4 regions of the Lysinibacillus sp. JNUCC-52 genome follow, and region 1 is predicted to be linked to each of the others. Evidence: riboswitches for the same ligand, from Rfam matches in the RefSeq annotation. Region 1 holds a riboswitch; each other region holds the start of a gene.
What was found. Region 1 has a riboswitch for cobalamin ahead of JNUCC52_RS01495 (ABC transporter substrate-binding protein). Riboswitches for the same ligand answer to the same signal wherever they lie in the genome.
Positions count from the first base shown of each region.

Region 1 (7,839 bases):
GGCATGTTTGTGCATCGAGAGTTTCTGTCAAAAAGGCATCGAGTAGTTGTTCATCACGCTCAGCTAGCCACTCAGCAATGTGGTTTGGTACGTAATCTGCACACAATGGATCGTTTATTAAAAGTACATGCTCCGAACATTCTTTTTGAAGCTGTCCCACAACGGCACCCACATCAGCACCCTCACGATCTATCTTATTTATAAAGAAGAAGGTTGGTACGTTATATTGGCGTAGCAATTGCCACACTGTTTCAGTATGACCTTGTACACCTTCTACAGCGCTTACGATAATGATAGCGTAATCCATTACACGAATTGCACGTTCCATTTCAGGTGAAAAGTCGACATGCCCAGGCGTATCTATTAACGTATAGATATCACTTCCAATTTCCATCCTCCCTTGTTCAGCAAAGATGGTAATGCCACGAGCTTGCTCGATTGAATGATTATCCAAAAAAGTATCTTGATGATCGACTCTTCCGCGCGTTTGAATACTATTCGTGTGGAAGAGTAGTTGTTCACAAAAGGTTGTTTTTCCTGCATCGACATGTGCGAGCACACCAATCGTTTTATACATAAAAAATCCTCATTTCTATTTTTCCTATACGCTCATTGTAACAGATTCAGCTAAAAAACATTTCGTGTTTAATAGTGCTCGTTCATGTTAAAATAGTAGTAAATAATTCATAATTATTAGTTATGGATTTTTTGTGTGATTGAAAACAAAAATTAGTTCTGCTAGGCTATTTTTATAACTTAATACTGCTATATATTGGTGCAAATGGTTTTTGCCATTTGCTTAAAAGGGAAATCGGTGTAAATCCGATGCTGTCCCGCAACTGTAAATGGGGAGTTTATACAACAGTCACTGTAGTTTAACTATGGGAAGACGTATAAATGTTGAACCTAAGCCAGGATACCTGCCAATATGTATTTTTTACTTAATACCACGAGGATGGGAATAGTGATTGGTTCATTAACCATTGTTTTTTCACTATGTCGCCCTCTTGGAAACAAGAGGGTTTTTTTGTGTCTTTTTGAAGAATAGTAGCATGTTGAGTTTTCAATTTATATTAAGAAAAGTCAAGAATAAGCCGTGATCAGTAGCTAAGAAGTCTTTGATTTCTAACTATATAATGAAAAATTACAAACTAAAGGAGAAACAAACATGAAGAAATGGAAAGGCATGTGGTTAGTTCTTGCCATTGCACTATTAAGTATTTTAGGGGCATGTAGTGCAAAAAATGATTCACAAAGTGAAAATATCGAACCAGCACAAACAGGAGCAAAAGAAGTAACCATTGAAAATAATGAGACGACGCAAGTTTATAAAGATGCACCGAAAAAAGCGATTAGCTTAAATCAACACGTAACAGAAATTATGCTAGCACTAGGCTTAGAAGATTCAATGGTGGGTACTGCCTATTTAGATGATAAAATTTATGAACCTTTACAAGCAGCTTACGATAAAGTACCCGTTATAGCTGAGCAATACCCAACAAAGGAACAAGTCATTGATAGTGAAGCAGATTTTTTATACGCTGGGTGGAAAAGTGGTTTTAGTGAAAAGGGTGTTGGTACACCAGAAGAATTAGAGGCACTTGGTATTCACACCTATTTACATACTTCTTCAAGTATTACAAAACCAACATTAGACGATATTTTTACGGATATCCGTAATATTGCAAAAATCTTCCGTGTGGAAGAGCGCGGTGAAGCATTGATTAATCAGATGACAAATGATGTTGATGCTGTACGTGCAAAGTTACCAGAAGAGGATAAAGAACTACGTGTTTTAGTTTACGATAGTGGTGATAAGGAAGTTTTTACAGCGGCTCAAAACTTTATGGATGAACTTGTCACAGTAGCGGGCGGTAAAAACATTTTTGGCGATGTCGAATCGGGCTGGACAACAGTTTCGAAAGAAGAAACTGTTGAACGCAATCCTGAAGTGATTGTCGTAATTGATTATGGTTCCCAAACTGCAGAAGACAAAATTAAATTCCTGAAAAGTGACCCAGCATTAAAAGAAACAAATGCTGTGAAAAATGAGCGCTTTGTCATTTTACCACTTTCAGCCGCTTCAGAAGGGGTTCGGGCTGCAGAAGCTATTGAAATTTTAGCAAAAGGTTTTTATCCTGAAAACTTTTAAATAACAATCAAAAGAGCTAGCTATTTGCTAGCTCTTTTTCATAAGGAGCACAAATGATGAATGCCTTTCATTCGAATATACCAGATCGCACATTTGAAAAACTAAATGTTAATGGAAACTTTACACGCCTTGCAGTAAGTCCAGGTATTATCAATAAGCATTTTACACCAGCTCAATTTCAAAAAATTGCAGAGATTGTCGGTGAAAGTGGCGCAATTAAATATTCAGCTTCCTATAGTATTCTTTTATCTGTTCCAACTATAAAAGTAAAGGAGATTATCAATGAGCTTCAAACAGTGGGCTTATATATTGCTAAGCAAGGTCCCATTGTCGCGATAAAAGCTTGTGATTTTTGTGATGGGGATAAAATGGAGGCGGCTGAAATAACAGAACAACTATACGAAGCACTACAGGAAGAAACTGTGCCTTCTAGACTACGGTTAAATATTAATGGCTGTGCGTCTGCCTGCTATAATGCAGTATATGATGATATTGGACTTGTTTATCAAAAGGATAGCTTTGATGTTTACTTAGGTGCCGTGCCGATGGGGGCCCATGCAAAGGCAGGAACACTATTTGCTAAAAGGGTGTCAGTACAAATAATAGAAAGCTTTCTACAACAAATTATTGAGCTGTATCAAAAACATGCACGCCCAAATGAACCTTTCTATAAGTTTTATCGTAGAACAAATAGCGCCGAATATTGGCAAGCATTAAAGGGAAAGTGATTCTACTTATTTTATTTCTGCTTAGAACATAAGATTCACTGCTTAATAGAGATGATGTTGAATTTCTGCATATACGAAGAAGAGAGCTAGCTAAATGCTAGCTCTTTTTCAAATGGTAAACAATATGAGCAAAGACAGCATTTAGTTGTGCAGATTAACGTTTTTATGGGGAAGTATAAGTCTGAATGAAATGTAAATTTAGATTAAAATAATCAAAAATAGGGAAAGATAAGGACGGCAATCTAAAAATAGGGGGCGAAGAAATGACGACAATAAACGCTCATAAAAACAAACAAGTTTATGTAAGTCGAAATTTACTGTCAGGGTTTTTATTTGGGATAGGTCTAGTAGCTTTTATAGACGAGACTATTTTTCATCAACTATTTCGCTGGCATCATTTTTATGATAAGTCGACAACGGATATTGGCTTGATTTCTGATGGGATATTCCATGCGATTAGTTGGTTTGCAACTATTGCAGGATTATTTTTACTTGCAGATATTCGTCGTAAAAGTGGTTTTTGGTTGAAGAGATGGATGGGTGGTTTGATGCTAGGAGCAGGCGGCTTCCAATTATATGATGGGATTATTCAACATAAACTAATGCGAATACACCAGATTAGGTATGTTGAAAATGTCATCATCTACGATATCATTTGGAATGTCATTGCGGCTATTATCCTCATTATAGGACTTTATCTTACCATTCGCACTAGCAACAACAAAATAAAAGCAAAGGCTATTACTGATGAACGCTAACCATCATCAAATAGCCGAGAGTAGTCATAGTCAAAATCTTTTCGGAATAATACATCCTCAACTAATTTTTTTTATTGTATTTATTACTATATTGTTATTGTATATTTTGGCCGCAGTGATGACGAATCGTAAATATAAAAAATGGCCACATTATCGTATTGCAAGCTTTATTTTAGGGGTTTTATTGGCGATTCTTGCTGTTGTTGGTCCTTTAGCGAATCGTGCTACGGTAGATTTTACAGCACACATGTTTAGCCATTTACTTTTGGGTATGCTAGCACCGTTACTTATTGCTCTCGGCGCACCAATGACCCTATTACTTAGAACTTTAAGCACCCGATTAGCGCGGAAGCTTTCAAGTATGCTAAAAAGTTGGACTGCAAGGATACTTACGCATCCAATAATCACTTCCTTACTGAATATCGGTGGTCTTTGGATATTGTACACGACTAACCTATATTCATTAATGCACGACAATAGTCTAATACATCTATTTGTCCATTTACATGTATTTATAGCAGGCTATCTATTTACAATTTCTATTATCTATTTTGATTCTGTAAATCATAGAAAATCCTTTATGTACAGGGCGATTGTCTTAATTATTGCATTAGCAGGACATGGAATATTGTCTAAGTATATTTATGCTCAACCTCCTAAAGGTGTTCCGATAGAACAAGCAGAAATCGGAAGTATGGTTATGTACTATGGTGGAGATGTAATTGATGCCATAATAATTTTTATCCTTTGTTTGCAATGGTATAAGGCAGTAAGACCAAGAAATCATGAACTGCAAACAGTAAAGGCACATTAACAGTGAATCAAAGAAAGAGTGACTCTAGCGGAGTTACTCTTTTTTAGTGTAGTTTTTGAAGTTTCTATTATTGAGAATTTTTAGTTCAGTTATTAAAATAAAAATATAATCATGTGGTTAAATACTATCATAATGGTTCATTTTCATAACTCTAAGTTTTGTCCTCCATTTTCGCTAGGCGTTTTCCATGAGCATCCAGATTTTACTCGAACAGCTAACATTCTAACATCCCAGTCTAGCCTTTTGATGAGCCATAATAATGGTATTTTACCTAATAAAATATCGAAAGGGGCTAAGATTAGATAAAAAATAAGTTCGTTCTAAATGATTTGAAGAAGATAAAGGGTATTTTAGCTGTTCATGTGATTGGGAGCTTGTCGCTTATATAGATAGAAATTTTCATAGAATGGGACTTAAAGAAAAACTATTTGCTTCTGCGATAAAAATATATTTTAATAAAAACTTATGTAATCCGTTGAAATAAGGAATGGTTAAAATGGTGAAAGCATTAGCTGTAAGTACGATTATTATTTCTTTATTACTTTGGGTACCGAATATTGTGTTTCAAAAACCATCAACTTTATGGATTTTCACGTTTGTATTATCAGGCATAGGTATTGTCTTAGCTGCATGCGTTAAATCTAAAATTTTAATTATAGGGAATATCATCACATTCTTAAGTTTTTTTATCCTAATGTTTTTAGGTTATATTTTTGTTTTTTTAACAAAGTAATGGATACTTGCTTCAAAAAAAGTAGACAAAGTTGAATAACTCGACTTTGTCTACAGTCTAAGAGTGACTTGATGTAAGTCGCTCTTTTTTAGTTTAATTTTTCAATAAAAACAACTTTTAAGTAATTGAATTCAGGATGTTCACGTGGCACGCGGAAATCCCTTGGTAAACCGTATTCCTCAACGATTTTATAACGCGTATTTGTTTCTTTAAACGCTTGGTCAATAAAGCCTTTGAACTTTTTCATGCCAAAGCTTGCATTGTTTGTAGACGCAACAATAATACCATTTTTTTCGGTAATAGCAATTGTATCCTTTAATAACTTTGGATAATCCTTTGCAGTTGAAAACGTCATTTGTTTTGTTCGCGCAAAGCTAGGCGGATCTAATACAACAAGGTCGAATTTTAACTGATGACGCTGTGCATATTTGAAATAATGAAATACATCCATTACTTTAATGTCCTGTGCCTCATAGTCAATATGATTGACACTAAATTGCTCGATTGTTTTCGCTAAACTTCGTTTGGCTACATCGACACTCGTAGTTTTTGTTGCACCACCAAGTGCTGCTGCCACAGAGAAAGCACCTGTATAAGAAAATGTATTTAACACGGTTTTATGTTGAGAATAGCGTTCACGAATGGCAAGTCGCACTTCACGTTGGTCGAGGAAAATACCAGTCATGGCACCATCATTTAAATGAACAGCATAGTTCATACCATTTTCCTTAACGATAAGTGGGAATTCACCAGGTGTACCCATAACAAAATCGTCCTGTTCAATATATTGCCCTTTACTATCAAAACGTTTTTTCTCATAAATGGCTTTAAAGTTTACTGTTTCTGCAAGAGCCTCATAAATGGCTTCTTTAAATGAATAAATACCTGCACTATACCAGCTCACCATATAATAGCCTTCAAAGAAATCGATTGTCATGCCACCAATTCCATCACCTTCGCCGTTAAAAGCACGAAATGCCGTCGTATCAGGGTTATTAAAGAATGTCTCGCGATTTTGTAGCGCCTTGCTTATTTTTTTCGCAAAAAACGCCTTGTCAATTTCTTCATTAGCATCAGTAGTTAATAGCCAGCCGATGCCTTTATTTTGAATACCATAATAGCCTGTGCCGATAAATCGATTATGAATATCTAGTAGACGAAGTAGCGCACCTTCCTCAGCAGGCAGTTTTCGTGTATCAACTGCTTCTTTTGAGATTAGTGGGTAGCCTTTTTTCAATGGGCCTGCATATTGATTATTAATTTGTAATGCAATCGTTTGTGTCATGTTGTCATCCTTTAAAAAACATTTTGCTCTATTATCGCATTGTTTAGTAGCAATACACAAACTTATTTCACGAATGTCGCAATTTTTTCAACTGTCTCCATTGTAGCAGCCTCAAAAAACTCCATCTTACTAAAATAACTATGAATTAAACCTGCCATATGGACATGCTCAACGTAAACGCCCGCTTCAGTTAATTTTTGAGCGTAAGTCAGACCTTCGTCGTAAAGTACATCTGCTTCAGCCGCAATGATTATTGTTTTTGGAAGTACACCAAGGTTTTCAATATACATAGGTGAAACAAGTGGATTGTTAAAATTATTGGCCTCTGTATAATGCTCAGCAAACCATTGCATCCCTTGCTTATCTAAACCAAAATGTTCTCCGTAAGAACTATAAGAAGCCGTCGTAAAATCAAGGTTTGTAACAGGATAAATTAGCGCTTGTGCAGAAATAATTGGACCATCTAAGATTGCTGCTAAGTAGGAAACAATTGTTGCTAGATTTCCCCCAGCACTATCACCAGCTACTATTAATCGCGTGTTATCGCCACCGAACGCTGTTATGTTGTTATAAACCCACAGTAATCCATCATATGCGTCGTTTAGTGGGATAGGGAAGGGGTGTTCAGGTGCTAAACGATAATCTACGGATACGACAATAGCATGCGCTTTGTCAGCTAATAACTGACATCCCGCATCCGAGGACTCTAAATTGCCAAAGACCCATCCACCACCATGATAATAAATAATAACAGGTAATTTTTCTGTATGTTCGGGAATGTAAACGCGGATATTAATCTCGTGTCCATCTCGCATACGTATTTTTCGATTCTCGATAGATGCGAGCACAGGCATATGGACAGATTGCCATGTTGGTACTGCGCGCATAACTCTTGCTTCCTGTGGTGATTGTTCATAATAATGTGGTTTACAATCCGTCGCTTGAATATAGCAAACAGCCTCATTGGTTAAACGTGTCATAACATCATCCTTTAAAAATTTTTATTGTTACCTCTCATTATAAACTATTCTTATAAATTTACTATGATTTAAAACCGAAGAAGAAATTTATTTTAAAAATGAGCAGAAATATTCCGATAGTAAAGTAAAATTATGTTTATAATAGGATGAATGATATAACTTGGAGGGTAATGATGATTTCATTAATAGTAGCGCATGATAATAACCATGTCATTGGATATGAAAACGGGATGCCGTGGCATTTACCAGGTGATTTACAATATTTTAAGGAAAAAACGATGGGCAAACCAATGATAATGGGACGGAAAACATTTGAATCGATTGGTAGACCGTTACCAGGGCGACGTAACATCGTAATTACACGTGATGCCAACTATCGTGCTGAGGGT
Region 1 covers NZ_CP065546.1:250,395-258,233, forward strand. The annotation lists gene JNUCC52_RS01490 (elongation factor G) at 1-577, opposite strand, end outside; cobalamin riboswitch at 757-942, shown strand; gene JNUCC52_RS01495 (ABC transporter substrate-binding protein) at 1,169-2,152, shown strand; gene JNUCC52_RS01500 (precorrin-3B methylase) at 2,206-2,880, shown strand; gene JNUCC52_RS01505 (DUF2243 domain-containing protein) at 3,144-3,638, shown strand; gene JNUCC52_RS01510 (cytochrome c oxidase assembly protein) at 3,757-4,452, shown strand; gene JNUCC52_RS01515 (hypothetical protein) at 4,949-5,185, shown strand; gene JNUCC52_RS01520 (class I SAM-dependent rRNA methyltransferase) at 5,274-6,470, opposite strand; gene JNUCC52_RS01525 (alpha/beta hydrolase) at 6,533-7,450, opposite strand; gene JNUCC52_RS01530 (dihydrofolate reductase) at 7,624-7,839, shown strand, end outside.

Region 2 (7,839 bases), 1.3 Mb from region 1:
CACCCAACTGCAACACAACAAGATGTAGATTATTTAATTGAAGCTGCTAAAAATATTTTTCCTACAGCCGAAATTACAAGAGAAACAATTGAATCTTCTTGGGCAGGTGTACGTCCACTTATTTTCGAAAAGGGGAAAGACCCTTCTGAAATTTCGCGTAAAGATGAGATTTGGACAGCATCAAGTGGTTTGATGACGATTGCAGGTGGCAAGTTAACAGGCTACCGCCAAATGGCAGAAACAATCGTTGATAAAATCGTCAAAACTCATAAATTTAAGCATGCTAGTCCATGTATGACACGTGAACTATCTCTATCTGGTGCAAAGGGCATTAATGCCATTAATTTCCCTGATTACACTGCGTATAAAGCAAGAGAAGGTGTGCAGTATGGCCTGAACTATGATGAAGCGAAGCATCTTGTGCAAAAGTATGGAACGAATGTGGACGCTTTATTTGATCAGGTGAAGTATTTACATGAGCATGGCAGTACAATGCCTCTCGTGTTACATGCGATGCTGCTCTATGGTATAGAAGCGGAAATGGTGTACACACCTTGTGATTTCTTTATTCGTCGCACGGGATTATTATACTTTGATATTGATGCAGTGAAACGATATAAGGAGCAAGTAATTCAAGTAATGCAACAGCGTTTTCACTATTCAGAATCTCAAAGAAATACCTATGTTGCGCAATTAGAACAAGCCATAATCGATGCGACAAGTTTTGCGGATGTGGAGGTGTAATATGGAAGAGCGTTATATGAAAATGTCAGATGGACATTTTGTGTTTACGCGAACATTAACGCCGACTATTCCATGCATAGGTCATATTCATATTTTACATGGCATGGCAGAGCATAGTGGTCGCTATATAAAATTTGCTCAAAAATTATGTGTAGCAGGTTATGCAGTGACGATGCATGATCATCGTGGGCATGGAGAAACGGCATCTTACAACGGCACATTAGGCTTTTTCGCTGAAAAAAATGGTTTTGATCGTGTTGTAGAAGATGCTCATGAAGTGATTGTAGCTATGCATGCTCAATTTGCAGATGTGCCATTCATCTTGTTCGGACATAGTATGGGTTCTTTCATTGCTAGAAGGTATATTCAACTTTACAGCAATGACGTGGATAACGTTATACTTTGTGGAACAGGTAATGTCTCAACACTGCATAAGATTGGGCATTATGTCGCACAAGTATTGGCAATGCAACGAGGCAAAGAGATGGAGAGCCCTTTACTAAACAAATTGAGCTTTGGGAGCTTCAATAAGCAAGTTCCAAATGCTAAAACAGCATATGATTGGTTATGTTCTGTAGAGCACGAGGTGCAAAAATATATTGATGATCCATATTGTGGCTTTATACCAACCAATCAATTTTTTGTTGATTTAACGGCGGGTCTTATGGTACTGAATCGAAAAAATGAGATTGAAAAAATAAATAAAAACTTACCGATCCTTTTGATAAGTGGTAGCAAGGACCCTGTTGGAGATGGTGGTCACGGTGTGTATAATGTGGCAGAGCGCTTTGCAGCAGCAGGTGTACAGGATGTTACAGTCTATTTATTTGAAGATAAGCGACATGAAATTTTAAATGAAGACAATCATCAGGCGGTTCATCAAGTTTTATTACGGTGGTTAGAAAAGTATGATACAAAATAAAATACAGCAAGCAGAGGTTGTAGCAATCGTAGGACCAACAGCCTCTGGTAAAACAGCACTGAGCATTGAGTTAGCAAAAAAGTTTAATGGTGAAATTATTAACGGCGATTCCATGCAAATTTATAAAGGCCTAGATATTGGTACTGCGAAAATTACTGCGGAAGAGATGCAAGGTGTCCCACATCATTTATTAAGCTTCAAGGAGCCTACAGAATCCTTTTCGGTAGCAGATTATCAAAAATTGGTACGTGCCAAAATTAGTGAAATACAAGCACGAGGAAAGCTACCAATTATTGTTGGAGGCTCTGGGTTATATGTACAAGCCGTGCTCTATGATTTCCAATTTACCGAGGAGCAAGTAGATGAGGTAGCACGAAAGGCTTATTATGAGGAGCTAGAAAAGTTAGGTCCTGAAGCAATGCATGCAAAACTATTAGCATTGGATCCGAAAACGGCGGAAACAATTCACCCTAACAATACGCGACGCGTCATTCGAGCATTAGAAATGATTGAATTAAGTGGTGTTTCAAAAGCCTCAGAAGAACACAATCGAGGAGAAATCCCCCTTTATCGCCATTTAATTATAGGGTTAGGTGAAAATATGTCACGCGATGCGTTATATGATCGCATAAATCGCAGAGTAGATTTGATGATGGACAAAGGGCTGTTGCAAGAAGTACAAGGGTTGTGGCAGCAAAATATTCGAGGCGTACAGTCAATTCAGGCAATTGGCTATAAGGAAATATATGATTACTTAGATGGTCGATGCACTTTAGAAGAAGCAATTGAAAATTTAAAACAAAATTCTCGTCGCTATGCGAAAAGACAACTTACTTATTTCCGCAATAAGATGGATATTCATTTTATTGAAAAAGACTAAAAACTTTAATAATTTCTAAAAATTACTAATTGATAAATTGGGATAACATGCTACTATAGGAATGAAGAGGTAGAAAGAGAGTAGGGGAGGCGCATTCTATGAAATCAATCAATTTGCAAGATACGTTTTTGAACCATCTACGTAAAAACAGTGTTTTTGTAACTGTGTTTCTGTTAAACGGGTTCCAGCTAAAAGGAACAGTGAAATCCTATGATAACTTTACAGTATTACTAGTCGATGCTGAAAGTAAACAGCATCTCATTTACAAACACGCAATTTCTACTTTCGTTCCAGCAAAGCAAGTCGAATTTTTAGAGACAGAAGAATAGAGTCATTTTTAGGCAGCTAGTGTTACATCACTAGCTGTTTTTTTTCGTTCACGCTATAATGTAATAGGAAATTGATATATTGGAGGACTGTAAAGATGAAATCGATGGATACAACGCAATTATTAGAACAACTAGATGCGAACGAGGACTTATACATTATCGATGTGCGAGAAGATGACGAGGTAGCACAAGGTGTCATTCCAGGCGCTAAGCATATTGCACTTGGAACAATCCCTGAGCGCTTAGAAGAAATAGATAGATCTAAACCTTACATTATCGTCTGTAAAGCTGGCGGACGCTCAGCAAATGCATGTGCATATTTAGAAGCACAAGGCTTTGATGTAACAAACCTAGAAGGCGGCATGCTTGCTTATGATGGGGAATTAGAATTTAAATAATGTAGGTCACAGGTATTTAACAATTCAGTTGTTAAATACCTTATTTTATTTAGTTTATACTTAACATTGGCAGTGCACAAAATGCTGTCACGCAAACTTTATCCAATATTGACACGAAAAAAACTTTATCGTAAATTTAAAGTAATTACATAAAAGCATTAGGTGCCCATTATGGGAGAATAGGGAATAAAGTGAAATGCTTTAGCGGTCCCACCACTGTAAAATGGAGTTTTATAGAAAATACCACTAGCGTTATGCTGGGAAGGTTCTATAAAATGTTGAAATTGAGCCAGGAGACCTGCCTAATTGCTTTGAATGATATAGACGATGGAAAAGTCTGTAGTTTATTTGTTATGAAATAAACTACAGGCTTTTCTATTTTTTTTCATTCTATATGTAAATGGCTAAAAAAAGGAGAGATGATGATGCAATTATTACAACAAACGATTCAACGCATTCAACCTACTAATAATACAATGAAGGAAAAAGCTAAGGAACGTATTGATTCACTTAGCAAGCCTCCAAGCAGTTTAGGGAAACTGGAGTCGCTAGCTATACAATTAGCTGGTATTACGGGAGAACTATATCCAAAACTTGATAACAAAGTAATCATTGTTTGTGCAGCTGATCATGGTGTTTGTGAAGAGGGGGTAACATCAAATCCGCAAAATGTCACGTTTTTACAAACATTAAATTTCCCTAAAGGGGTAACAGGTGTTTGTGCAATTGCCAAAATAACAAATGCAAAAATTGTAACGGTAGATGTTGGAGTCAAAGAGGATATACCGCTTGATGCTAAGGTGTTAATGAAAAAAATTAAGCATGGTACAGACAATATGGCAAAAGGTCCAGCAATGACAAGGGAAGAGGCAATCCAGTCAATTGAAGTAGGTATTGAAATTGCAACAGCAGAAATAGCAAAAGGGGCAAATGTTCTTGGTACAGGTGAAATGGGCATCGGCAATACAACACCGAGTGCGGCTATATTATCAGTACTTCGTGGTTGTCATCCACAGGAAGTGACGGGATTCGGTGCAGGGCTTGGGGCAGGAGGAATTGAACATAAAGTAGCGATTATTCAAAAGGCCATTGAAATAAATAAACCTAATCGTCATGATGCGCTGGATATACTTGCAAAAGTGGGAGGGTTAGAAATAGGTGCGATGGCGGGTAGTATCCTAGCTGCAGCTGCAAATCGGAAACCAGTTGTGATTGATGGCTTTATTTCTACAATAGCAGCACTAATAGCATATGAACTTGAACCAAAAGTACAAGACTATATTATACCTTCACATGCCTCTGAAGAGCCGGGTGCCAAAATAGCAGCCGAATTGCTAGGAGTTGAGCCGATGCTTCATATGAATATGCGATTGGGAGAGGGCTCTGGTGCAGCACTAGCCTTTCCAATTCTAGATGCAGCTTGTTCGATGATGAGCAATATGGCTACATTAGCAGAAACGATGGCGCTAGTTGAAGAGAAGTGATGGGGCATTTGAGAGGTCAAAGCTTCGAGCGAGGACAAAAGAGAAAAAGTGTTAGATTGACTGGAATCAATCTAGCAATTTTTTACTGCGCCGTTGATGTCCGCTGCAGGGGTGCTTTCCGCGGGCACACCGTAAGCCGCAACCGTCGCTGTCGCGTCGTTTGTTGCGTCTTACTGAGCGTGCTGTTCCCGCAGGAGTCACCGCCTTCGCTCCCATCAACTCGTATTCTCTTCTAATTTTTTATTTACTGCAAAAGAATGAAACTAGCCCTTTTTTACGGTGCCGTTGATGTCCGCTGCGGGGGTGCTTTCCGCGGGCACATCGTAAGCCGCAACCGTCGCTGTCGCGTCGTTTGTTGCGTCTTACTATGCGTGCAGTTCCTGCAGGAGTCACCGCCTTCGCTACCATCAACTCGTATTTTCTTCTTTATATACTGCAAAAGAATGAATAGAAGGTATTGCTTATGCTCGATTTAATTTCCGTAATGGCAAACGCCATTTCTTCATATAAGAAAGAACTCGTAATATCGTAATGACTCCGAATAATGCATATAAGAAGATGTCTCCTGGCAGTAACTCCAGTCCAATAAGTAGGCCAGCAAGTGCTGCCCATACACCGTAAATTTCATCGCGGAGAACAAGTGGTTTACGTCCTGCCAATAAATCACGAACAATACCACCGCCTGAACCAGTTAAAACAGCAGCAACAATTACGGCACTAATAGGCATATTGAGTTTGACAGCGTACAATGCACCTTGTATCGCAAAAGCCGATAAACCAATAGCATCTGTGAAATTGCCCCAACGGTGCCAATGCTGTATAAGATGATGTGGAAAAATAAAAAATATAGTAATAGCAGCAATCGCAATTTGGAACATCATATCTTGCCCCCATAATGTTGTCACAGGTAGACCAATCAATAAATTACGAATGGCCCCACCACCAAAAGCAGTTACAATGCCAAGTATATATACACCGAATAAATCGTATTCTTCTTCCATTGCTATTATTGCTCCGGAAATAGCGAAGGCAATTGTCCCAATGATGCTAAAAACTTCCCAAGCCATCACTTTCCCTCCTTAAACGAGAATAAATTGTAGTAAGTCCGCCCCTTAGCTTAGCGCATTTAACAGCTAGACACAATAGCAATTTTTGCAGGGTTGCAAACAAATTGATAAGATAGGAAAGAACAATTTGAAACGGAGACGAAAACAATGACATTTACAACCCATTTAACAGCAGAGACGTTAACATTAGCGGAAAAAATAGAAGAAAAGGTGCGACCTTATCACAAGAAAGTAGAGGATATGGCGTTCTTCAATCAGCAAAAAGTACTTTCCGCCTTCAGAGCACATCAAGTAAGTGATTATCATTTACACCCTTCTAATGGCTATGGCTATGATGACGAGGGACGTGACAATCTTGAGCGTGTATATGCACAAGTTTTCGGAGCAGAGGCAGCGATAGTCCGTCCGCAAATTATATCTGGTACACATGCGATTACGCTTAGTCTATTCGGTGTGCTTCGACCAGGTGATGAATTACTTTATATTTCAGGTCAACCATATGACACGCTACAATCAATTGTCGATGGTGGTGACAAAGATACAGGTTCACTGAAAGATTATAAAATTGGCTATCGCCATGTAGATTTAATCGATAACGAAACGATTGATTGGACGGCAGTCGCTGCAGCTATAACGCCTAATACTAAAATGATAGCGATTCAACGTTCAAAGGGCTATGCAACGCGTCCATCCTTTACGATCTCACAAATTGCAGAAATGTGTGAGAAAGTACGAGAATTGGCCCCACATGCCGTTATTTTTGTTGATAACTGCTACGGTGAATTTGTAGAGGCACAGGAACCTACAGAAGTAGGTGCAGACTTAATGGCAGGTTCTCTTATTAAAAATCCAGGTGGTGGCTTAGCCAAAATAGGAGGCTATATTGCAGGTAGAGCTGATTTAGTTGAAAAATGTGCTTATCGAATGACATCACCAGGTATTGGAGCAGAAGCAGGTGCAACATTAAATACACTTGGTGATTTCTATCAAGGGTTTTTCCTAGCACCGCATGTGGTTAGTCAAGCGTTAAAGGGCGCCATTTTCACAGCAGCTATGCTAGAGGAAGCGGGCATGAACACATTCCCTAGCTTTCATGCTGAGCGTACAGATTTAATTCAATCAGTATCGTTTAAAACAGCAGATCAAATGGTTGCATTCTGTCGTGAAATTCAAGCAAACTCACCGATAAATGCGCATTATGCCCCTGAGCCTGCATACATGCCTGGCTATGAAGATGATGTCATCATGGCAGCGGGTACATTTATTCAAGGCTCAAGCATTGAACTAACAGCAGATGGTCCAATTCGTCCGCCATATACAGCATTTATTCAAGGTGGATTGACATACGAGCACGTGAAATTTGCCATTTGTAGCGCGGTCCAAAGCTTACGAAAATAAGCTATAAATAGATGTTAGACAACCCCCATCACGGATTTGTGGTGGGGGTTTTATCGTAATATGAATGCTAGCTGTTTTGCTTTCATACTAAAGCTAGTGAATTAAAGCAATATCTCAATAGGTCAGCAGGAACAGAACGAGTGGAAACGCCATTTTATTGTAGTGACATACATAAAGAGCTGTTGAAGTTACGCATGCTAAAAAGGAGCATATGCAGCATTCTATATTTTCATATGATTGAATCTAAAAAGATTGTATACAAAAAGTGTCAAATGCTGTTTTCGACTTTCTTGCCCCGAGAAAAGCGTCCGTCCGAGGCGGAAACCAATCGCAGAAATCTTATATTGAAGACTAAAGATGAACTGTAAAATATTTCGAGTTTGGCTAAAGCTTGGACTATCTTTTTATAGTTTTTAACAATTTTTCATCAATTCAAAAAAAAATTAAAAATACATGTTAGGAAACCTTACATCTTTGTTGACAGTGAAAATTTTTCGTTATATGATAAGCGGGTATTGGGGGGACTTAAATGAGTCGTGAAATTAGACGAACGATGCCGTTATTATCTATGAGTATCGTGATGCAATTGACCGAGCTTTCGGCACGCCAAATTCGTT
Region 2 covers NZ_CP065546.1:1,512,528-1,520,366, reverse strand. The annotation lists gene JNUCC52_RS07925 (glycerol-3-phosphate dehydrogenase/oxidase) at 1-744, shown strand, start outside; gene JNUCC52_RS07920 (alpha/beta fold hydrolase) at 746-1,666, shown strand; gene miaA (tRNA (adenosine(37)-N6)-dimethylallyltransferase MiaA) at 1,653-2,546, shown strand; gene hfq (RNA chaperone Hfq) at 2,645-2,875, shown strand; gene JNUCC52_RS07905 (rhodanese-like domain-containing protein) at 2,971-3,273, shown strand; cobalamin riboswitch at 3,417-3,593, shown strand; gene cobT (nicotinate-nucleotide--dimethylbenzimidazole phosphoribosyltransferase) at 3,699-4,757, shown strand; gene JNUCC52_RS07895 (trimeric intracellular cation channel family protein) at 5,219-5,824, opposite strand; gene JNUCC52_RS07890 (methionine gamma-lyase family protein) at 5,972-7,222, shown strand; gene JNUCC52_RS07885 (MerR family transcriptional regulator) at 7,752-7,839, shown strand, end outside.
Region 2: linked by a shared signal. The riboswitch ahead of cobT (nicotinate-nucleotide--dimethylbenzimidazole phosphoribosyltransferase) and the one ahead of JNUCC52_RS01495 (ABC transporter substrate-binding protein) in region 1 are both predicted to bind cobalamin.

Region 3 (7,839 bases), 490 kb from region 1:
TTTTCATTATACGTCCCAATATCAACTCCATTTTTTTCAAAAATATACATGATGAATGAAGCACAAGAAAACTTGTAAGGATATGTAGACTTGTACACTGAATTGCTGTATGTGGCCTTACCAATTAAACTTTTCCCTGTTTGAATAAGTTGATCTGCCTTCGCTGCAACAGCTTGGTCATTATGTTGTGCATTTGTCGTTGCAGCTTCCACTTTGATTGGTTCAAAGGATGCTTGAGCGATTCCAAATGAGCTAAATCCAATCGACAATGCTAGTGTAGTTTTTAAAAAATTTTTTTTCATACTTTTTACCTCCTGTAAGCGAGCAGTAAAATCATATCTGTTTGCTTGCTGTTGCAATAATCGTAGCATGAAAAAGTAGGGCTTCTGTGAGGTAAATGTTACCACAGTGAGCATTGACATATCTGTAAACCTTGATATAAAAGGCTTTATCGCTTGAATTTACAGTTTCATTACAAATGTTTCAGTTTGATAAATAAAACCTGTGAAACATACGGCTAACAATGCATGCCAACCCATTTTTTCAAAAAATATAGTAATAAAAATAATGTACCTCGATATTATTGAAAAGCTTGTAGGCAATGTGCAAATAGAGAAATCAAAATAAGGGTAAGGAATGATATAAAAATAACTTTATTAGTCGAAGAATACTTATAAAAGCACGTATTATGGGGATTTTTTTGCTTATTAAAAAGTGTGAAATACATAGTTAGAGTCATAGGTGTGATAGGTAATATATGTTATATTTAGGTAGAAATAGATGAATACATTGCCCGCAAAAGTTGGCGGGAAATGTTGATTAATAGTAGGAATTTAAATAATTTCACGAACGAAAGGGGAAAATAGTATGTTACAAAAACTTAGGTTCAAAACAATTAGAGCTAAAATTATTAGTGCATTTTTTATTGTAGTATTTTTCATCGCTTGTTTTAACACCTATAGCTTTTTCGCCAATAAACGTGTCATTAGTGCTGGAGAGGAAATTGTCAATAAAGAGTTACAGTTGTTAACAGCAAGTGAAAAACTATCATCAACGATTAGTGTTCGAACAACTGCTGCGAAAAGCTACGTACTTACGGGAAATCAAAAATATAAACAAGAATTCGATGATTATATTAAAATCGCAGAAGAAAACAATACAATACTAAATGAATTGTCGACAGATAAAAGCTTATCGAAGACGGTTGAAAAAGCAAGAGAATGGCGAAGTTTTGTACAAACGGATGTATTTGCTGAATATGACAAAGGAAATGTAGAAGCGGCTATTCAAAATCTTAATTCTGTTGATCGTCTTGCAACAGAAATTAGAGAGGGGTACGAGGAGCTTGCAGGTGCAAGAGAAGCTTCTATTAATAAGCTTGGGCAGGAGATGATTGCTCAATCGAAGCAAACGATGAATATAGGTTTAATGATAGGTATAATCACTACTATCGTCGCGATTGTAACCGCTTACATATCGGCGCATATGATTGCCAATCCGATAAAAGCAGTCATACAAAAAATTTCGCAAATGGCAGATGGTGATATTAGTCAGCCTCCATTGCCTGAAAGAATGAAAGATGAAATTGGCTTACTCGTACAATCGACAAATGCATTAAATCGTAAGCTCCATGAAATCATTGGTTCGATAAATGTAGTTTCTGGGAACGTTGCTGCCAACAGTGAACAACTTGCACAATCTTCTTTAGAAGTAAAAACAGGTGCAGAACAGATTGCCCTCACAATGCTTGAACTAGCGGGTGGTTCTGAATCACAAGCACATAATGCTGGAGACTTAGCTCAAATGATGGAGACATTTAAAATAAATGTTCAGCAGGCTAATATACAAGGTAAAGATTTACAAGGCTATTCGAGTGAAGTTTTGCAGCTTACAGCAAGTGGACAACATTTAATGAATACTTCAACACAGCAAATGTTTGCTATTGATAAAATCGTCCAAGAGGCTGTTGCAAATGTTGAAGGCTTAAATAGGCAATCACAAGAAATTTCTAAATTAGTTTCTGTTATTGATGATATTGCCAACCAAACCAACTTATTAGCATTGAATGCTGCAATCGAAGCAGCAAGGGCAGGGGAGCAAGGCAAAGGTTTTGCGGTTGTGGCCGATGAAGTGCGCAAGCTTGCTGAACAAGTATCCTATTCTGTGACGGATATTTCATCTATAGTGGGACGTATTCAAAATGAAACAGTTGGGGTTACAGCATCACTTCAAACGGGCTATGAAGAAGTAAAAAGGGGCACAGAGCAAATTACGACTACAAATACAACCTTTGAACAAATTGCTTCAGCCGTTAATAGTATGTTTAGTAATATTCAAGGCATCACAGAAAACTTACAAGGTATTTCCACAACAACGGAACAAATTAACCGTTCTATCGATGAAATAGCAGCAATATCTGAGCAATCTGCCGCAGGGGTAGAGCAAACGACCGCAACAATCGATCAAACAGTCGCGACGATGGATGAAATCTCAAAAAATACAGATCATTTAGCATCGATGGCAGAGAAGTTAAACAAAGAAGTTCAGCACTTTAAACTATAAATAGTAAAGCAGCCATTAGCAAGATGGCTGCTTTTTCATTTTAAATCGGCTGAATAATTTCTACTCGATTACCAAAAGGATCTCTAAATTCAAAGCGCTCGAAATGCGGAATTGGAACAGAATCAAGTATTTCTATTTGATGTTCTGTTAATATCTTTTTCCAATGTGCAACATCTTCTACATGATAAGCAATATGTGCTTTCGTTGTGAGTCGATCAAAGCCATCTTCTGTGCCGACATGTACTTCTTGATTACCTACTTGTAGCCAAAAACCACCACGCCCTTTAAGAGATGCTGGTTTCTCTATTTCTTTTAACCCCAGTACATTGCAATAAAATGCTTTTCCTTGCTCCTCAGAGCCTTTAGGAATTGTAAGTTGTACATGATGTAAACCGACAATCATAGTATTCCTCCTCGCTATTTCTTGTAATAACTATATAATTCTACAAATTACTTAAAATACCTTTTTTAGTATATTTTTTATTATATTGGCATCAATTAGTACAAGTTAAAATTACTCCTCTTGTAACAATCTACTGAAAATATGCGCATAACTGTATAAAAGTTATACTTTTCAGAAAAATGTATGCTATAGTAAGAGCATAATTGAATATTGTGTAAGAGTTGGTGCCAAATGAAAGTTTGGCTTAAAAGGGAAGTCGGTGTAAATCCGACGCTGTCCCGCAACTGTAAATCGGAGCAAATCACAAATGCCACTGGGGAACTGGGAAGGCTGTGAGGCGTGTTGATGAGAAGCCAGGAGACCTGCCAATGTCTAGTACACACCAAATAACCTACGTGGAAATAGGTGGTGAGATGTGACCGAATTGGCACTGTGCGACTAACGAATATATACGACAATTAATACATTATCGTATCGCTTCGTCATAGCTAATTAGATTTACAATAACTACCATTTTCCGAAAAGGAAGATGGTTTTTTTTATTTTAATTTGAGGAGAGATGTAACATGACGTATACCACAACTGTAGTAGGCTATCCATATATAGGAGAAGACCGTGAATGGAAAAAGGCATTAGAGGCGTTTTGGAGAAATGAACTTACAGAAGAAGATTTCTTACAAAAAATTAAAAAAATCCGTCTTGCACGTATTGATAGGCAGCTTCGGAGCGGAATAGATATTGTCACTGTAGGGGATTTTACACGCTATGACAGAATGCTTGATACAGCGACGATGTTTGGTTTAGTGCCAAAGCGCTTTGGCTGGCAAGGTGGAAAGGTTGATTTACAAACGTATTACGCGGTAGCGCGCGGAAATAAAGAAGCTGTTGCTAGTGAAATGACGAAATGGTTTAACACAAATTATCATTACATTGTACCTGAATATGAAGGACAAACACTACAATTAACAGAGAATACAATACTTACAGATTTCCTTGAGGTTAAAGATGCATTTGGCATTACTGCAAAGCCAACGCTAATCGGACCTTATACATTTTGCAAGCTAACTAAAGGCTACGATAAAGTATCACAAGTTGCCTTTATTTTAGCATTACTACCACTCTATGCGCAGGTAATCCAAGAACTCGTTACAGCTGGTGCTGACTGGGTTCAATTAGAGGAACCTGCATTAGTCTCCACTTTAGAAGAGGCTGAGGTCAAACTAGTGCAAGAAATATATACACAATTAGCAGCCGCTGTTCCAGAGGCCAATATTATGCTACAAACGTATTTTGAATCGTTATCAGCTTATAACACACTAATTGAACTCCCTGTACAAGGATTTGGCTTAGATTTTGTTCATGGCTATACGAAAAATATGGAGGCACTACGCCAATTTGGTTTTCCACAGGATAAAGTATTGGGGATAGGTATTGTTAACGGACGAGATATTTGGCGAGCAAATTTAGCAGAGGTAAGTACAACGATTAAGGCAATCGAACAGTTGACTAGTGTACAAGAGCTATGGATTCAATCGTCATGTAGCTTACAGCATGTGCCGATTTCGACCGCCCTTGAAACAAAGCTAGACCCTGTCTTGAAAAATGCACTTGCATTTGCTGATGAAAAATTGGCTGAAATATCAGAGGTGGCTAAATATTTAAAAGAAAAAAACCACTCATCAAATCACACAATCTCTGAAAGCATGAAAGCAATTGATGCATTAAAAAAACATCCAGTACGAAATAATCAGGCAGTTCAACAAGAAATGCAAACGGTCTCGTCAGAGGATTTTGAACGTCAAAATGATTTTAATACTCGTCAGCTTATTCAACAACAGTCACTGCAACTACCACTATTCCCTACGACTACGATTGGAAGTTTCCCTCAATCTGAAGAAGTGAAGCGCACGCGTAATGCATGGCGTAAAAAACAGATCTCAGATGAAGCATATGCTGACTTTGTCGCACAAGAAACGAAAAGGTGGGTTGCCATACAAGAAGATTTAGATATTGATGTACTTGTGCATGGTGAATTTGAGCGTACAGATATGGTGGAATACTTTGGTGAAAAACTAACAGGCTTCGCTTTTACAGAAAAAGCTTGGGTCGTTTCGTACGGCTCTCGTTGTGTAAAACCACCGATTATTTACGGTGATGTTGCATGGGAAGCGCCGATGACAGTGAAAGAAACGGCCTATGCACAAAGTTTAACAAATCGCTATGTGAAAGGGATGTTAACAGGCCCAGTTACGATTTTAAACTGGTCATTTGTACGTGACGATATTGCACGGAAAGAAGTGACCTATCAAATTGCGCTTGCACTAAGGAAAGAGGTTGAGGCACTAGAGGCGGCTGGCATTTCTATTATTCAAGTCGATGAACCTGCATTGCGAGAAGGCTTGCCTTTACGTAAAGAGCATTGGGACGCATATTTGGATTGGACAGTGAATGCATTTAAGCTCGCTACGGCTAGTGTAAAGGATGAAACACAAATTCATACACATATGTGTTACTGTGAGTTCAATGATTTTATCGAGCCAATTAGTGCACTGGATGCTGACGTTATATCTATCGAGACGTCACGCAGTCATGGAGAGCTTATTACATCCCTGCAAATCAATCCATATGGAAAAGGGATAGGATTGGGTGTTTATGATATTCATAGCCCTCGTGTGCCGAGTGAACAAGAAATGTTAAGTATCATGCAGGATAGTCTACAAGTATTATCCAAAAATCAATTTTGGGTCAATCCAGATTGTGGTCTAAAAACAAGAAAAGAACCTGAAACAGTGGCAGCACTAGCACATATGGTTACTGCTGCCAAAACGTTACGTCAACAAGTACAGCAATCAACTTTTTAATTATATAGTATAAGAAAAAACGTTCCTTTTCCATAAGCGTTTTATTAAAATATATCCCCTGAAAGGCAAAAATGCTCAGGGGATTTTTTTATCTAAAGTTGGTGATGGTACTCTAAGATTCATAAGGATAGTCTTTTAATAATTGCTACGACTAGGAATGCAAAGATGGTTACAGGAGCGAAAAGACATTTTTTATTAGTGATAGAACAGGTAAAGTAGATGCAAGTAAAGATGTTAAAAGTTTTTGAAATCGAAAGTTTTTAATGTTTTTACCGATATATGCAAGATTATCAGTACATAATAAGGTTTACCTCAGTAAAATAAGGTATAGTATATTTGGTGAATTAATTCTCTTTAAGGATAAGAAAAGTAGGTGAACAAATTGGGGAAATATCAATTGGATACTAAAGGTAAGGTAGCTGTGACAAAGTATCATGAAAAAAACAAGCCTGCCAAATTTGATAAAAAGCAGCAAATTGAAAAAATACGTGCGGAGTATTTGAAAAAGAAGCAAGAACAAACAGATAAGGCATATGAATGAAATTGAGTGAGCAGTGTATCTATTATTACGAAAGTATACTGTGACTGACTTTTAAAAAATGACCTATAAGCATATATAAATAATGTTTACATGAGAGCTACGAAATGTTGATACAACATTCGTAGCTTTTTCATGTATGTCTTAACATTCCTTAGTATAATATTCATTTTTGAGTATCTTACTTTCCATTCTATAATTGTAATAAAGTCCAATAATTAGTAAAAATGTATGATACAATTGCATAAACTAAATGGATTATGACACTTCAACCAACGTGTTTTTAATTGAATACCTCTTCAAGCCTTCTATTCAATCAAGCCTTCTAATAGTGATGGATTATCAAACAAGTCGTGATATGTAAATGAACAATAAAATGTTTAAAGGAGTGAAATACAATATGAGCGTAGAAACTTATAATGGAGAACGTTCTGTAGAAAGTATTCAATTTGAAAAATGGATAACTTCCCAAGGCAATAAAAAGAGTTTTTCTACTATCGAAAACACTGAAAGCTTCCTACAGCAAAGGGGTACTGAAAATACAAAACCCTATGTTATTGGAGAAGATGTTAAATTTTCAAGTGATGTTCAGGAGCTGTCATTCGAGGGTATGCAAGTCTTTACATTAAATGATCAAAAGTCCTCGAATCAAAAAGTTATTTACTATTTACATGGTGGTGCTTGGACGAGTCAGCCTTTAGATTTACACTGGCTATTTATGGATAATATGGCACAATCGTTAGATGCAAAAATAATTGCTCCTATTTATCCTAAAGTACCTCATTATAACTATAAGGATACCTATCCGAAAATCCTCAGCCTTTATAAAGATATTATTGGAACTATTGAAAGTACTCACCAATTGACTATCATGGGAGATTCGGCTGGCGGAAATATTGCACTTGGTTTGGCGCAACTTTTAAAGAATGAGAATTTGCCTCAGCCGAAAGATATTATTTTATTGTCTGCATGTGTTGATATGAGTTTGAGTAATCCTCTTATACCTGAATATGATGAAAAGGACCCCCTCTTAGCTCGTGAGGGAATGCAAGTAATTACAAAAATATGGGCAGCTGATAAAAATTTAACCGACCCATTATTTAGTCCGATTTACGGTGACTTTAAAGGACTTGGGAAGATTACTCATTTTATTGGAACACACGAAGCTTTATATCCAGATGCAATGAAACTTGACGAAAAATTAACAGAACAAGGAATTGCAATCACTACCTATGTTTATCCTAAAATGATTCATGTGTTTGTTGTAATGCCAATCCCTGAAGCCAAAGATGCTCATCAGAAGATTATTAATATAATTAGTAACTAAGAAAGCATTTGGTAGAGATCGGTGCCATGCTTTTAGCATTACTAGGTAGATAAAAAACTAGTCTGATTTTTTTAGACTAGTTTTTATTTCTTTTTGCAACATGAAAAATAAGAATAGCACACCGATTTCTACGATTAGTGGGACAAAA
Region 3 covers NZ_CP065546.1:742,844-750,682, reverse strand. The annotation lists gene JNUCC52_RS04095 (C40 family peptidase) at 1-302, opposite strand, end outside; gene JNUCC52_RS04090 (methyl-accepting chemotaxis protein) at 868-2,562, shown strand; gene JNUCC52_RS04085 (VOC family protein) at 2,603-2,965, opposite strand; cobalamin riboswitch at 3,171-3,349, shown strand; gene metE (5-methyltetrahydropteroyltriglutamate--homocysteine S-methyltransferase) at 3,532-5,826, shown strand; gene JNUCC52_RS04075 (hypothetical protein) at 6,209-6,367, shown strand; gene JNUCC52_RS04070 (alpha/beta hydrolase fold domain-containing protein) at 6,765-7,691, shown strand; gene JNUCC52_RS04065 (DUF7010 family protein) at 7,749-7,839, opposite strand, start outside.
Region 3: linked by a shared signal. The riboswitch ahead of metE (5-methyltetrahydropteroyltriglutamate--homocysteine S-methyltransferase) and the one ahead of JNUCC52_RS01495 (ABC transporter substrate-binding protein) in region 1 are both predicted to bind cobalamin.

Region 4 (7,839 bases), 1.8 Mb from region 1:
ACAATTGTTTTTTCGCCATAAAGTGAATTTCACGAGGCAAGACCGAAACACCTAAGTTTAAAATATCCACATACCCTGTATGTGTACATGCAATAATAAACCCACCATCTTTCGGTAAGTTTTGCTCTTCATATACCCGAGCTTTTGAACCCGATAATTTTAATATTAATTTGACAAGATTTGCCGTAAATTTATACACTGTTTTATTCCTACCTTATTCAATAGTTATTACCATTGTAATCGAAAAGAGTTGTATACTGCAATTGTCCAAGTCAAATCTATTTGATTTATACCCGACCAACTAGGACATCAACATCAATCGTGATTTCATTTACACAAACTTCTGCATGCTGCTCCTTATGCCAGCCCATCGGCGTCATTTCAAGCAGTGCAGGCACTAGCACCGAAGCAAGTGGCACTGTATAAGTAATACGTTCTACTGTGACATGTGAGAAACTTTCCCGAAAGCGCTCTACAGTTTGTGCATTAGAGTATGTTTCTTTTGCCGAATCAGCATAAAGTTGTGAACGTATTTGTTGCAAATAGCCACTTTGTGGTACCACTTTTACGACACATCCATTTGATGTAAGTAGGCGTTTAAACTCCTCATAATTTGCTGGAGATAAAATATTCAAAATGACATCAAAGCTTGTCTTGGCAAAAGGACTTTTTGCTAAGTCTCCAACACACCAAATTTGCTTTGGATAATGACGAGCAGCTGCAAGAATACCCTCTTTTGCAATATCAATACCAATGCCAATACCTTGTTTTTGCGTCATAATACGGGCTAAATGTGATCCCTCTCCACAGCCTGTATCAAGTACTGTTTTGGCTTCTCCTATTAGCTCTGCTATTTTCTCTTCTAATGGGTCATACAAACCACTATCAATAATCGTTTTACGAGATTCAAAAAGATCTTTACTATATTTAGAAGCTGCACTATGCGTCAGCATATTGACATAACCTTGTTTTGCAATATCAAAGGAATGGTTTGCTGAGCATGTAAGCCTTCCTTGCTCATAGACTTGCATGGATTCCTGACAAATTGGACAAGCAAATAGTCCAATATTTGCATTTATTAATGCCGCTCCTGCAGCACGTTTAGAAAGTGCTCCCATTTAATTCGCCTCCTTTTGGTCTGTAGGTGAGACAATTGCATAACGCTCCCACTTTCGACTTTTCCATCTAAAGTATACGATAATAGCACGCATCCATTCATCTGCTGATATAGCTAACCAAATCCCAACTAGTCCCCAATCTAATACAAATACAAACAAATAGCCAAGCGGCAAACTCATACAGACCATCGATAAAAATCCAATTTTCACAGGAAATCTTGCGTCGCCTGAAGCACGTAATGAATTAATAACAACAATATTCATCGTACGACCTGTTTCCAATAAAATACTCAATGCTAATACAGACCCACCAATCGCGATGATCTCTGGATTATCTGTAAATATGCTCATTAACGGTTTGCGGAAAATTGTCACTACACTCACCATTAGTATTGTAAAAATAAAAGCTGAACGCACGCTTATCCATAACTGTTGATACGCCTCGTCTTTTTTGCCAGCGCCTACATAGCGACCTATAATAATAGCTGTCCCTGTACCGATTGCAACCGCAAACAAGTATGTAAACATCGAAATATTCATTGCATATTGTCTTGCTGCAAGTGTTTCGGATCCTATATACGTTGCATAATAGAGGAAAACAATTTGGCAAAATTGATAAAGTACTTGTTCAAATGCAGAAGGTAATCCGATATTTAAAATTTTTCGTACATACTCTTTTGAAAAAGTAAAAAAGTATTCGATTTTCACACGTATCTCCATTACCTGATACAACAACCATGAAAAAACAATAACTGCAAGTCCACGACTAATAATTGAGGAAATAGCAGCTCCTTTCACACCCAATTCTGGCATTCCAAAATTACCAAAAATCAATCCGTAATTTAACACGACGTGAATAACATTCATACCGAGTGATACGTACATTGTTTGCTTCGTCCAACCATGGACACGAATAATAGCTGCTAACGCATTAATAATCGCTTGTAAGAAAATAAAACTACCAATAATGACTAAATAGCTTTGGGCATATTGTAGAACATCACCCTTTAAATTCATCATCGTCATTAAATGGCTTGAGCCTAAGAAAAATAGAGCACTCATAATAAGCCCTAGAATTAAGTTCAACGTAATAGCTAACGCTGAAATCTTTGTAGCTTCTAAAAATCGCTTTGAACCTAAATATTGCGAGACAACTATCGCAGCACCATTACCTACTACTTCAAGTATTAAAATCGCAATATGAATGTATTGATTTGCTGCGCCGACACCAGATACAGCGTTATCCGATAAGGCACTTAACATAAATGTATCGGCTAATCCCATTAACATAAATAAAAAAACTTCTAAAAAAATCGGCCATGTTAAATGAAATAAACTAAACTGGTCCGCCGAATGTTTCTCTCTTATCGCTTGTCCCAACAACTTCACTTCTCTCTATACTTTACATAAAAATCTATTGTATCTTATCACAGATTTGCCACTGTAAAGGATAGCTAATAAAAAAATATTTTGAATTGCTTACAAAAAAATCCCTCTCACTGAATTACTGTGAAAGGGTGGGCTATTAGCATAAGCAATTTTCTTGTAATTGCTGGCGTTTTTCTGTTGTTAAACCAAACTCTTTCTCTAAAAATACTGTTTTCGAACCATAACGACTATCAATAGCATCGAATGCAGCCTGTAAATAATCCTCACGTGCAGACATTAATGCATGGAACTGTTGTAATTCATGGTCATTAAAAGTATTTTGAATTGCTTGTGCCATTCGTTCTACCATGGGACGTAAATATATATTAGTATCTAAATAATCTTGCATAATAGTTTCTTCAGGGACATCTAATGCAAGCAAAATGAGGGCACCGCCAATTCCTGTTCGATCTTTTCCTACGGCACAGTGATGGACGAGGCCTAAATTATCTGGATTTTGAATTGTGGATATTAACTTTTTAAATGAAGCATTGTTAAATGGCATTTGTGCGTAAAAATCTCGGAACATCTCTGGGCTAACAACTTTATAAAAATTATGGCCACCAGTATTTGTCGGCATCTCAAACGCGTGATTGCCCTTTGCAGGTATATGAATATACTGTGCGCCCTTAAACGAGGGGTTAGGATTATTCAGTGCCTCGTGTTGATCGCGGTAATCAAAGATTGTTTTTACTCCTAATGCTTCAAAGCGCTCCTTATCCGCTGGGGTCATCTTACCTAGTGCAGCTGAGCGATAGAGCAATCCATTTTTAACTACTCTACCATCTCGGGCCTTATAGCCACCCATATCGCGGAAATTCAAGACTGCCTCAAACGGAATAACCTTCATGTCAAACTGTGTCATCCACTACGCCTCCCTTATTTAAGCAATCATCTATCTATACTTCTATTTTATAGAACAAATGAAGATAATACCAATTATCCAATGCCTTTTTGAAGAGATTGAGAGCGAATCGCCGATAAACATGGAGATAGCGACGATAGATGCTTCTGAATCGCCGATATACTTGGGAATGGCGCCGATAGATGCTCCTAAATCGCCGATAAACTTAGGAATAGCGCCGATAGATGCTCCTAGATCGCCGATAGACGCCTGAGAAGCCCGTGCGCCCGAGGAAAACAGAAGTGGAAAATACCGTTCACTGCAAAAAGTGTTAGATTGATTGCCATCAATCTAACACTTAATCTCTTTTGCCCAAGGGCTATTATTCTTTATCCTTATTTAAATAACTCAGGATATACTGATTTTGCTACCATCTCTACAGCTTCACCGATACGTGGACCTGGGCGATTTGAAATATCAGTATCAATATAATTTACCGCTTTATCTTGAATAGCAGTGATTGTATTCCATCCATCACGCCCAAGAATTTCACCTACTGCATCTTCTACATAGTTTACTGTTGTTAAAATAACTTGAGGATTTTTCGCAATAACATCCTCCTCAGAAACTTTTACCCATCCTGTTTGATCACCAAATACATTGTTCACATTCGCTGCATCAAGAATTTCTTGTTGGAAAGTACCAGCTGCTGTTGTATAAATATCTGGCTTAGGGCTAATTTCTAAGTAGACATTTTTCGGTGTTTCTACAGTTTTGACTTTTGCTTGTACATCTGCAATTTTCGCTTTAATACTTTCGTTTAACTGCTCACCTTTATCTTTAACACCCATCACTTCAGCAATTTGTTGAATATCTCCATATACATCTTCAAATGAAGCTGCTGATTTAATTACAAATACTTTTACGCCTGCATCTTCAAGACCTTTTAGCGCATCAAGTGTTTCGGCATTGCCTGTTGAATAAGCAATTACGACATCTGGCTTTAAAGCCACAATTCGCTCAGTGTTAAATGTCACAGAGTCTGAAACACGTTCAATATCTTTTGCTTCTTCTGGGTACGTATCATATTCAGTTGCGCCAATAACTTTATCTCCAACGCCTAGTGCAAATAAGATTTCTGTATTACTTGGTTGTAGTGACACAATCGTTTTTGGTACTGCATCAAATGCTACTTCGACATCGCGATCATCTGTCACTTTATAGCCTGTTTGCTCAGCTTGTTGTCCTTCTTTAGATGATGTATCGTCCTTTTTGGCTTCATCTGCTGTACCGCACCCTGCCAATACAAGTGCTAACATTAATATTGTAATCCATTGGAAATTAATTAGTTTCTTCACTTTACACATTCTCCTTCTTCTTCTTCATAGGGTATGATTTGCTTATAAACGGTATTTCAGCAATACCAGCTTGCTGATTCATGTATACAGCCATTACAAAAAATACATTCGCTAATAATCCTAAGTAATCGAAAAGAATTGCTGGTACTTCTCTTTCCTCAGAAACTTTATGTAGAACACGGTATGATTTTTTTGCCTCACTACGACATAAATGAAGCGCTGTTGCAGCCCCCGTTCCTTGTGGTAAAACAAAGTTCTGTATTTCTTCCTTTACATGCCCCACATAAAAATCATAGCGATCACTAAGCCATACTAAATCTTCTTCCGTTACTGCTAATTTGCCACGTACTGAGCCATTTACATGGTAGGCCATTGGCAAAATCGTCAATAAATCTGTCGCTACAACCTCAACTGCTTCTGCTTTTACAGCCGTTAATGCTACACCGACATGAGTTGTTAAACTATCCGTACGAATCTCAAAATCTACAGTAGATATTTTTTCACGCATGAATGGGTAGCAAGAATAACGAGCATCTTTTTTCATAACTAGTCCCTTCTTTCTTTCATGAACAGATTTTGCTTTATAGGTGCATAAAAAAACGCCGCTCCCTAGGAACGACGAAAATAGCATATATAGTGCCGCCCATGCGACATCGCTTATGTATTTGCCGTATATCCTCCTAGCTTCCGAAGAGTTTTTATACATTAAATAAAGGTCGGTCTCCTGGCTCGTACAGTTCGCTACCACTAATCAGTTGCGATATCATAAAACCTTCCCATCTTAGGACTTCCCCTTTTCGACAGTGGCATTTTTTATGATTCTTGTACTTACAGTTGCGGAAACAGCTTCGGTTTTACACCGAATTCCCGATTATGCTAAAGTTAGCACCATTATTCTGCAAGAATTATTCACTTGATTAGCAGTTTATCATATATTGATTTGAAAAAATAGTTGTGAGATTGTGGAATATTCGAAAATATATATACAAAACTTAGCACTATTTCTACATAGTGATTAGCTATTTGTTATTCCAGCCTAAAAATTCTGATTAAAATGGCTAGCTATAAAATTTTTTCAATAGCTTGCTCAATATCTAATTGTGAATCTGTTGGTTCAAAGCGCTCGACTGTATTTCCTTGATTATCTACTAAAAATTTTGTAAAGTTCCAACGAATGTTACGTCCATCTAAAAAGCTAGGTGCAATTTGGATAATAGCTTCAGCTAACATCTTTTCCTGCATATTCGCCTTACCGAATTCACGAAAATCTACTTCGTGCTTTAAATAATTGAATAACGGATGTGTCTCTTCTCCATTAACTTGAACTAGTTCAAAAATCGGGAAAGTTACCCCGTAGTTAAGCTGACAAAGTTGAGTTGTCTCAACTCCATCTTCTGGGTTCTGCTGTCCAAACTGATTACACGGGAAACCTAAAACAATGAAATTTCCCTTGCCATATTTATTATACATTTTTTGCAAATCTTCAAATTGATATGTAAAATCACATTGATTGGCGGTATTAACGATTAACATTGTCTTTCCTCGATACGTCTCCATTGATAAAATTTCACCGTTTGGCTTTTTCACTAAATAATTATAAATCCCCATTTTCTCGACCCTTTCTAATTTACAATATTTATCCTGTTACTATGCTATATACTGTTGCAGATTTACTTGTTTCCTCTTTATGGATAGTTTCTGGCTCTCACTTATACGATAGCTTACGTCAGTATATAAGACCTATCGAAAACTGAATCCATCCTCCTATTTTTATTATAATCAATAACTTTTCTTTCTTCAAAACAACACGCTTGGGCATAAAAATAGCCATCTCGCTATTTTAACGGATGGCGGTTTTATATTTCTTTTTGTATTTCATATCCTGCTCTTCATCTATTAATCGCTTTGCAATATCTAGTAAATTATGATCGTTCGTAGCATCAAACAACTTCTTAAAGGATACAATAATATCATATCGAATACGCGATGGTTGCTTTTCGTCAATACAAGTTTGGAACCTTTTTGCTAAATACGAAACAATTAAATCTCTTTGAACTTGTCCAGCAAGCCCAATTTGCCAAATTGCTTGCAGGGCATGCCTTGCTGTTACTGTTTTTTCATCATACGTGACTGCCCAAATTTTTAAAAAATCATCTAAAACACGTTCTTCCGGGTCACTTTTTGCTGCTAATGCACATAAAAACTGCGCTGCCCGTGCACGAGCATGTCCATCTGTATATGTAAGGGCTTTAATAAGTTGTTCCCACACTGCATATGTCCAATCTACTGGTTCTTGCATGATTTTTATTAATTTTCTATACGACTCGTATTCAATCTCACGGTCACGCTCTGCTAAATTACTAAAAAGTTGCAAAATCTCTTTTTCCATGATTTATCCCTACCTTCATTCTTTCAGAACGTTTTCAAATTTAAAATTTTTTTGTTACACTGTACTTAAAATTTAATGATAAAAAGGAGAGCTTATGAATAGATTTATAACTCGAAAGTTGATTATACGAACGCTAGCGATTATTTGCCTACTTGTAGCCGCATATTTTATCATACCTGTCTCCGTGCCAATTATTTTAGCAGGTGTTACAGCTTTTTTATTAGAACCCATTGTTATGTTCTTTAAACGAAAATGGAAAATGTCTCGAAAAATAGCTGTAGCTTTTATATACATAGTAAGCGTTATTTTTATTTCTATTATTTGTTACTTTACTATTACACAACTAATGTCGCAAATTATTTCCATTTCAAAGCAAGCACCTTACTATATTTCTAAATTATCCGAGATGTGGGGTCATATGCAAGAGAATATTTCAAAATATACAGAAGACTTTCCAACTGAAGTGAGTGCTTCACTTCAAAAAACGACAACCGACTTCATTGAGAAGGTTGAAGAATCTTTTTTAAACTTCTTTAATTATACCAAAGTTACGACCTTCTTTTCACAAATTCCAAGCCTCTTTATTAGTCTTCTCGTTTATATGATTGCCCTATTTTTATTTATGCTAGATTTACCAAAGTTAAAACAGACAACTTATAAATATTTAAAGCCATCAACTGAAGAAAAATTGAAAATTATTAC
Region 4 covers NZ_CP065546.1:3,109,898-3,117,736, reverse strand. The annotation lists gene JNUCC52_RS15475 (lysophospholipid acyltransferase family protein) at 1-199, opposite strand, end outside; gene JNUCC52_RS15470 (putative RNA methyltransferase) at 288-1,118, opposite strand; gene JNUCC52_RS15465 (MATE family efflux transporter) at 1,119-2,498, opposite strand; gene JNUCC52_RS15460 (tyrosine-protein phosphatase) at 2,644-3,411, opposite strand; gene JNUCC52_RS15455 (ABC transporter substrate-binding protein) at 3,786-4,748, opposite strand; gene JNUCC52_RS15450 (hypothetical protein) at 4,750-5,292, opposite strand; cobalamin riboswitch at 5,446-5,656, opposite strand; gene JNUCC52_RS15445 (glutathione peroxidase) at 5,811-6,356, opposite strand; gene JNUCC52_RS15440 (hypothetical protein) at 6,589-7,137, opposite strand; gene ytvI (sporulation integral membrane protein YtvI) at 7,232-7,839, shown strand, end outside.
Region 4: linked by a shared signal. The riboswitch ahead of JNUCC52_RS15450 (hypothetical protein) and the one ahead of JNUCC52_RS01495 (ABC transporter substrate-binding protein) in region 1 are both predicted to bind cobalamin.